2 regions of the Streptomyces sp. NPDC050842 genome follow, and region 2 is predicted to be linked to the other one. Evidence: riboswitches for the same ligand, from Rfam matches in the RefSeq annotation. Region 2 holds a riboswitch; the other holds the start of a gene.

Region 1 (4,191 bases), on a different contig from region 2:
AGGTGAGGAGGACCGAAAGTCGGTGCGGTCCGGGTCGAAGGTCGGCACGAGCACCGCGCATCACATGAGAGACTGGTCTAGACAACCCGCTTGAGACTTGAAGGGCAACACCATGGCTGAGCGCCGCGTCAACGTCGGCTGGGCCGAGGGCCTCCACGCCCGCCCCGCGTCCATCTTCGTCCGTGCCGCCACGGCTTCCGGCGTTCCGGTGACGATCGCCAAGTCCGACAGCACCCCCGTGAACGCCGCTTCGATGCTCGCGGTGCTCGGCCTGGGCGCGCAGGGCGGCGAGGAGATCGTCCTCGCTTCGGAGGCCGACGGCGCCGAGGTCGCGCTCGACCGTCTCGCGAAGCTGGTCGCCGAGGGTCTCGACGAGCTCCCCGAGACCGTCTGACCCCGCTTTCCCCCGTACGACGCGTTCCCCCGTACGACGCGTTCCCCGTACGACGAAACCGCGACACCCGGAATTCCGGAGGTCGCGGTTTTCACATTTCCGGAGCCGGTGTTTCCGGGCAGCCCAAACAGGCTCCGTCGAATTCCTATTCTTTGTATACGGTGCGCGCGTTAATTCCGGCCGCTCGCCGTGTTGACGACATGTTGCGAAACCCTCACACGACCGCGCTCCGGCCTTTTGAGCCGGTGCAGTCCCAACGAGCGCTCCGCGTGCAGCGCCGTCAGCGCCCTGGCCCGCTCGGCGTCGCCGCGCGCGACGGCGTCCACGATGGCTCCGTGCTCGGACCAGGCCTCCACGGGGTGGGCGGGCTGGTCGACCGCGTACATCCAGGCGATCTTGTGCCGCAGCTGGGTGAGCAGCGCGGTCAGCGCCGGACTGCCGGAGGCCTGCGCCAGCGTCTCGTGGAACCAGCCCCCGAGCGAGCGCAGATCCTCGCCCTGGCCGCGCCTGGCCCGCTCCTGCCCCAGCCTGACCAGGCCGCGGAGGACCTTCAGGTGCGCCTCGGTGCGCCGCTGCGCGGCGCGGGCGGCGCCCAGCGGTTCGAGGAGGGCCCGCATGTCGAGCAGATCGGCCGCCTCCTGCTCGGTGGGCTCGGCGACATGGGCGCCGGCATGGCGGCGGGTGACGACGAAGCCCTCGGACTCCAGGGTGCGCAGGGCCTCACGGACCGGGACACGGGAGACCCCGTAGCGGCGCGCGAGCTGCTCCTCGGTCAGCCGCCCGCCCCGCTCGAAGACACCGGAGACGATGTCGTCCCGGATCGCCGTGCATACCGATTGCGCGGGTACGCGCATGTCCGACCTCCGCCTTGGTCCGCGAGAGACAATTCGAGCGACGCATGTTCCGCGTCCGTTCTGCGTCTGTTCCGCGACTCTATTGCAGCAGGCCGGAATTTCCGATGCCCCCGTGGAATCCAGCGATATGTTTCGGTCAGCGAAAAGCCCCGGCTCAGTACGAGCCGGGGCTTTTGCGACGCGATGCGCGAGGTGTCAGAGGCTGACGCCGCGGGCGCGGAGGTAGGAGATGGGGTTCAGGTCCGAGCCGTAGTCGGAGCCCGTCCGCGCCTCGAAGTGGAGGTGCGGGCCGGTCGAGTTGCCGGACGAGCCCGAGATGCCTATCTGCTGGCCCGGCTCGACGGTCTGGCCGACGTAGACCCCGATGGACGAGAGGTGACCGTACTGGGTGTACGTGCCGTCGTTCATCTGGATGACGATGTTGTTGCCGTACGCGCCGCCCCAGCCGGCCTCGACGACGGTGCCGGAGCCGACGGAGACGACCGAGCTGCCGTAGGAGGCGTGGAAGTCGATGCCGGAGTGGCTGCCGGAGGACCAGAGCGAGCCGCCGGTCTTGTAGCCGGTGGTCACGTACGAGCCGGCCACGGGGAGCTGGAAGGAGGCGAGTCGCCGGCGCTCGGCCTCGCGGGCGGCGCGCTCGCGCTCCTCGCGGACCTCCTTGGCACGGGCCTCGGCCTTGCGCTTCGCCTCGGCGCGGGCCTCGGCCTGGGCCTTCGCCTTGACGATGGCCTCGAAGGCCTCTTGCTCCTGGGCGGCGGCCTGGGCGTCGATCCGGTCCGCGAGCGAGTCCTCGGTGATCACCTGCGTGAGGCCGGTGTCCTCGGCGGAGCGGTTGTCCGTGTCGGCGGCGAGCGCCGGGGAAGCGAAGGTTCCGATGACGCCGGTGGTGGCGAGCGTCGCGACGCCGGCGATGCCCACGCTGCGGCGCGCCATCCGGCTCGGACCACGATGCTTCCCGGTGGCACGGGTGAACGCCATGTAGGGGCTGATCCTTTCCTTCCTTCTCGCCTACCGGGTTAGCTGACGGGTTCGGAGCAGGAAGGTCTCCTACGAGCCCCTCCGTACGTGACGAAGGCGCCCGATTCACCCCAGGGACTGTGTGGGTCCCCGGCTCCCCAGGCTCGCGCCTGACGGGGACTCGGCGATGACTGTCCGTTGCCGCGAATGCGGCACGTGCAACTGACGAACAGCCGCACCGACGCTATGGGATCGTCTGTCAATCACCAAACAGACACGCCTGTTTGTAAGACATGCCACAGGGCAGACAGCCACCCTTGCCCTCAATACGGACAAAGCGGAAGGCCTCGACGAAATCATGACGTCGAGGCCTTCCGTCGCCGGGTCGGCGCGTGCGATCAGCCGGTCACCACGGTGACTTCACCGATGCCGAGCGCGCGCACCGGCTCCGCGATCTGTGCCGCGTCGCCCACGAGCACGGTCACGAGCCGGTCCACGGGGAAGGCGTTGACGACGGCCGCGGTCGCCTCGACCGTGCCCGTCTCGGCGAGCCGCGCGTACAACTGGGCCTGGTAGTCGTCCGGGAGGTGCTGCTCGACCTGGTCGGCGAGCGTCCCGGCGACCGAGGCGGCCGTCTCGTACTTGAGCGGTGCCACGCCCACCAGGTTCTGCACGGCCGTCTCGCGCTCGGCGTCGGTGAGGCCCTCCGCGGCGAGGGTCCGCAGCACCTTCCACAGGTCGTCAAGTGCCGGGCCGGTGTTGGGGGTGTCGATCGAGCCGCTGATGGCGAGCATCGAGGCACCGTTCCCCTCGGCGTCGGAGCGGAGCACCTGCCCGAAGGCCCGCACGCCGTACGTGTAGCCCTTCTCCTCACGCAGGACGCGGTCGAGCCGCGAGGTGAGGGTGCCACCGAGGCAGTACGTGCCCAGGACCTGGGCAGCCCAGACGCTGTCGTGCCGGTCGGCGCCGATCCGGCCGATCAGCAACTGGGTCTGGACCGCGCCGGGACGGTCCACGATGACGACCCGTCCGGTGTCGTCGGCCGTGATCGGCGGCATCGGCAGCGGCTCGGCCGGCTCGCCCGTCCAGGCGCCCAGGGTCTCGGCGAGGACCTTGTCCAGGTCGACGCCGGTCAGGTCGCCGACGACCACCGCGGTGGCCGTGGCGGGCCGGACGTACGCCTCGTAGAAGGCGCGGACCGCGGCGGCGTCGATCGCCTCGACGGTCTCCTCGGTGCCCTGACGCGGCCGGGACATCCGGGCCTCGGCCGGGAACAGCTCCTTGGAGAGCTGCTTGGCGGCGCGGCGGGCCGGGTTGGCCGTCTCGTGCGGGATCTCGTCGAGGCGGTTGCGCACGAGGCGCTCGATCTCGGTGTCCAAGAACGCCGGGGCGATCAGCGCCTCGGAGAGCAGCCCGAGCGCCTTGGGCAGCCGGGAGACGGGCACCTCGAGGGAGACCCGCACGCCCGGGTGGTCCGCGTGCGCGTCGAGCGTGGCGCCGCAGCGCTCCAGCTCGGCCGCGAACTCCTCGGCGTCACGCTGGTCCGTGCCCTCGGAGAGCGCGCGGGCCATGATCGTGGCGACGCCGTCGAGACCGGCCGGCTCGGCGTCCAGCGGAGCCGGCAGGAAGAGCTCCACGGCCACGACCTGCTGGCCGGGGCGGTGGCTGGTCAGCAGGGTCAGGCCGTTGGCCAGGGAGCCGCGGTCCGGGGCCGGGAACGCCCAGGGCCTGGCGACGCCCGGCGCGGGCTGCGGGTGGAAGTCCATGCTCGTCAAAGACACGGCAGCGTCGGTCACTGGTCCGCTCCCTCTTCCTCGTCGCTGTCGCTCTCGCTCTGTTCGGTGGCCACCGGCTCGTAGACGAGCACCGCGCGGTTGTCGGGGCGCAGCTTGGCCTTGGCGGCCGCCTGCACCTCCTCGGCGGTGATGTCGAGGACCCGGTCGACGGCCGTGAGGGCGAGCTGCGGGTCGCCGAACAGCACGGCGA
Region 2 (4,191 bases):
TCGGTGATCTCGGTGGACGGCGAGGGGACCGTGCGGCGCTGCCACTTCGTCAAGGCCGAGCTGGGGAACCTGTACGACGGTTCGTACCGCGCCGCGCTGCGCCCCCGGGCCTGCCCCCTCGGCGTCTGCGACTGCCACATCGGCTACGTCCATCTGGAGACGCTGCCGCTGTACGACGTGTTCGCCGGCGGGGTCCTGGAGCGGATCCCGGCCGGCGGCGTCGGCCCCGGCGGTCCTACAGGGGCATGAGGTCGGGGCGCTTGGCCTCGACGTGGTCGCCCGAGCTCTCGCCGCGCAGCCTGCGCCCGATCCAGGGCACGAGGTACTCCTTGGCCCAGTTGAGGTCGTCGCGGCGGACCTCCAGCGTGCCGCGCGGGGGGCGCGGCGGCCACGGCTGGTCGGGGTCGGCGGGCACCGGCAGGCCGAGGACCTGGGCGGCGCGCAGGGCGACGCGGGTGTGGCCGTCGGGCGAGAGGTGCAGCCGGTCGTCGTCCCAGGCCCGCAGGTCCTGCACGGACTTGAGGGACCACAGGTCGAGGACCGGGCAGTCGTAGCGGTCCGCGATGGACCGGACGTGGGCGGTGTAGGTGGCGATCTTCCCGCGCAGGTGCCGGAGCACGGGGATGTCACGGGTGTCGAAGCCGGTGGTCACCATGACGGTGCCGACGGCGGAGGTCAGGTCGGCGACGGCGCGCTCGAAGCGCTCGGCCACGTCGTCGGGGTCGGTGCCGGGCCGGATGATGTCGTTGCCGCCGGCACAGAAGGTCACCAGGTCGGGGGCGAGTTCCTTCGCCCGGGGGACCTGTTCCGCCACGATCTGGTCGAGCAGGCGCCCGCGTACGGCCAGGTTGGCGTAGCGGAAGTCGTCGTGCTCCGGCAGCTCGTCGGCCAGCAGGACCGCGAAGCGGTCCGCCCAGCCGACGTACGTCCCGTCGGGCCCGGGGTCTCCGACGCCCTCGGTGAAGCTGTCACCGATCGCCGCGTACGACCCGAATGCGTTCTTGTCTCTTGATCTCGAATCGTCTGCCACGGGAGCACATCCTTCCCTTTCGGATGTGACCTACGCGACCGTAAGGAGGGGTTGACGCAGGGTGACATATGCCACCGATAAAGATTCTCCCAAGCCGGAATACGGCGACGGCCCGGCACACACGTGCCGGGCCGTCAGAGAGCGTCCGCGTCAGACGGAGACACCGTGCTGGCGCAGGTAGGCCAGGGGGTCGACGTCGGAGCCGTAGCTCGGGGAGGTGCGGATCTCGAAGTGCAGGTGCGGGCCGGTGGAGTTGCCGGTCGAGCCGGAGAGGCCGATCTGCTGGCCGCCGGTGACGGTCTGGCCGGACGAGACGGAGAGGGAGGAGAGGTGCGCGTACTGCGAGTAGTTGCCGTCGGCGTGCTGGATGACGACCTCGTTGCCGTAGGCGCCGCTCCAGCCGGCGGAGACGACCGTGCCGGCGCCGACGGCGCGGACGGTGGTGCCGGAGGAGGCGATGAAGTCGACACCGGTGTGGTAGCCGGAGGACCACATGGAGCCGGAGGCGCGGTACGGCGTGGAGAAGCCGCCGCTGACCGGGGCGACCCAGCCGGACGCGGAGGTCGAGGCCCCCGACGGCTGGGAGGTCTGCGACGACTGCGACGAGGAGGACTCGGCGGCCGGGGCGGAGGCGCGCTCGCTGCTCCGGGAGGCGCGCGTGGTGTCGCCGTTCTTCTCGGAGCTCTGGGGAGCGGCCTTCGCGGCGGCCTTCGGAGCCGCCTTCGGAGCGGCGGCCTTGGGCGCGGCGGCCTTGGGCGCGGCGGCCTTGGGCGCGGCGGCCTTGGGCGCGGCGCTCTTCGGAGCGGCGGCGGTGTTCTTCGCGCCGAGCGTGAGCTTCATGCCGGGCAGGATCAGCGAGGGGTTCTCGCCGACGACCTGGCGATTGTCCGCGTAGAGCTTCTGCCAGCCGCCGGCGAGGTGGTGCTCGGAGGCGATCTTCGACAGGTAGTCGCCGCTGACGACGGAGTACGTCTTCGGCGCGGCCTTCGCGGCGGCGGTGGGCGCGGCCTGGAGGGCGGCGGGCGCCTTCGCCTGAGCGGCGGCGGCGACGGCCTGGGCGGGGACGGCGGCCGGGGCGGCCTGCTCGGCGGCGTGGGCTCCGGTGGCGCCGAGGAGCGGAAGCGCGACGACGGCGCCTCCCGTGCTGGCGACGACGAGGCCACGCGTGATGGAATTGATCTTGGGACGGCGGTGCTTACCCTTCGCGGGCATGGCGAATTCCTCTCCGGCGCCTACGAGGTGAGCTGTCGGGTTCGGACTGGAGATGCCCGGCCGCGTTCTCACGCGGCTTCACCCCGAGCCGTCCTGTTGTCGCGGGACCGGCGTACTTCCTGGGTCCCCCGCTCCTGCCACGCATGGGATGAGTGCGGATTCCGGACGGTGGCAGGATTCGGCGGTCCGACCGGATTGACGGTGACGCTAGACGAGCGGGGTCGGAGCGAACAAGCCGCAGATTTCCTCCGGCATTACCGGGGACGCAATTCGGGCGGAATTCCGGTCACCCTCCGTCGATGACGGTCCTTCGATTTCCTTTTTCCGTACGGCAATTGCCCGGCGCCTTCGGCCACGATCCGTCACATCTATGACCCTGCTCACGCGGCATCGCCCATCTCGCCTGTAAACAGGGCGCGTTCCCCTTAACGCCTCATTTCGGACAGATCACCCATTCCCGTCCGAGGGGGTGCGCCGACCCTGTCCCACCTGGATGATTGCGCCAGGCACCGATCTCGCATCGGGCCCCCGAACGACGACCCCCCAGGAGCATTCGTGACGCAGCAGCTGCCGCAGGTCCCGCCCACCGAAGCGAACGAACCCGAGCTGGCCGAGGTCCGCAACTTCCGGGACGTGGGCGGCCTGCCGACGACGGACGGGCGCGCCGTGCGGCCCGGGCGCCTCTTCCGCAGCGGCCACCTCGCCCACGCCACCGAGTCCGACGCCGCCTTCCTCGCCTCGCTCGGCCTGCACACCATCTTCGACTTCCGCAACGAGGCCGACCGCAAGGTCGAGGGCGCGGACGTCGAGCTCCCCGGCGTGCGGAACGTGAACATACCTCTCAACGACCCGGCCGACGGCAAGGAGTTCTGGAAGCTGGTGCGCGACGGCGACATCGAGCAGCTGCGGGACATCCTGGGCGACGGCAAAGCGGCGGCCCGAATGTCCGACTCGTACCGGAAGATGGTGGTCCAGCGGACCTCGGAGCACAGCCGGATCCTGCACTCCATGGCCGAGGACAGCGTTCCGGCGCTGATGCACTGCGCGGCGGGCAAGGACCGCGCCGGCCTCTCCATCGCGATCACGCTGCTCGCCCTCGGCGTCGAGCGCGAGGCGATCGAGGCGGACTACGTGAAGTCGAACGACCCGCACCGCCGCTACAAGGTGCGCCGCAGCTCCACCACCGCGGACGCGATGTCGCCCGAGGTGATGGAGCTGCTGAGCCCGCTCTTCGACGCGCGGGTGGAGTACCTGCGGGGCTCCTTCGAGACGATCGAGGCGACGTGGGGCTCGGTGGAGACCTACCTCACGGAGGGACTGAAGCTGGCCCCCGAGACCCGCGAACGGCTGCGGGAGCAGTTCCTCGTCGAGGCGTAGTCCCGCCTACTGGTTCTGCCCGCCCAGCATGAAGAGCAGGTAGAGGAAGCCGGCGAAGAGGTGCCCGGCGACGAGGTACGCGAAGAGGCGGAGGACCAGGCCCTTGGGGAACTTGCCTTCCCCGCGCTCCTCGCCGGTGACAGGTCGTGACTTCTCGGACATCTCGGTCCTTTTCTGACGAAGGGGCACGTTCTCACGAGGAGGCATGCGGGATCAGCGGCGGTGCGGGGTTCCGTCGCCGAGGCACAGCTCGGCGACGGGGCTCTGCATCAGGGTGTGGACGAACAGCAGCTCGGCCCCGCCGGGAGTGGCGGCGCCGATGCGGTGCGGGGTCAGCGAGTCGAAGTGCGCGCTGTCCCCGGGATCGAGGACGTGGACGGCGTCGCCGAGCGCGAGCCGCACCCGGCCTTCCAGGACGTGGATCCACTCCTCGCCGGGGTGGACGCGCACGATGTCGGCCCGGGTGGCGTACGGCACGTGGACGCGCAGGCACTGGAGCGCCCGCCCGGCGCCGCCGGCCTGCCGGTAGATCCAGCCGTCGGCCTCGACGGGATCGGAGCGGCCCGCACGGA

The links. A riboswitch is a leader RNA that binds a small molecule or an ion and turns the genes downstream of it on or off. The one in region 2 is predicted to bind cyclic di-AMP.
Region 1: it holds a riboswitch for cyclic di-AMP, as region 2 does, so the genes downstream of both, ACIBG6_RS26750 (M23 family metallopeptidase) here and ACIBG6_RS36930 (peptidoglycan DD-metalloendopeptidase family protein) in region 2, are expected to answer to the same signal.

The regions. Positions count from the first base shown of each region.
Region 1 is NZ_JBITGA010000008.1:129,395-133,585, reverse strand. Features, by position in the region: gene ACIBG6_RS26760 (HPr family phosphocarrier protein) at 113-394, shown strand; gene ACIBG6_RS26755 (GntR family transcriptional regulator) at 565-1,248, opposite strand; gene ACIBG6_RS26750 (M23 family metallopeptidase) at 1,444-2,226, opposite strand; cyclic di-AMP (ydaO/yuaA leader) riboswitch at 2,239-2,402, opposite strand; gene ACIBG6_RS26745 (M16 family metallopeptidase) at 2,604-3,971, opposite strand; gene ACIBG6_RS26740 (M16 family metallopeptidase) at 3,998-4,191, opposite strand, start outside.
Region 2 is NZ_JBITGA010000016.1:17,714-21,904, forward strand. Features, by position in the region: gene ACIBG6_RS36920 (STM4011 family radical SAM protein) at 1-249, shown strand, start outside; gene ACIBG6_RS36925 (SGNH/GDSL hydrolase family protein) at 236-1,030, opposite strand; gene ACIBG6_RS36930 (peptidoglycan DD-metalloendopeptidase family protein) at 1,181-2,242, opposite strand; cyclic di-AMP (ydaO/yuaA leader) riboswitch at 2,247-2,403, opposite strand; gene ACIBG6_RS36935 (tyrosine-protein phosphatase) at 2,798-3,619, shown strand; gene ACIBG6_RS36940 (DUF6126 family protein) at 3,626-3,781, opposite strand; gene ACIBG6_RS36945 (helix-turn-helix domain-containing protein) at 3,833-4,191, opposite strand, start outside.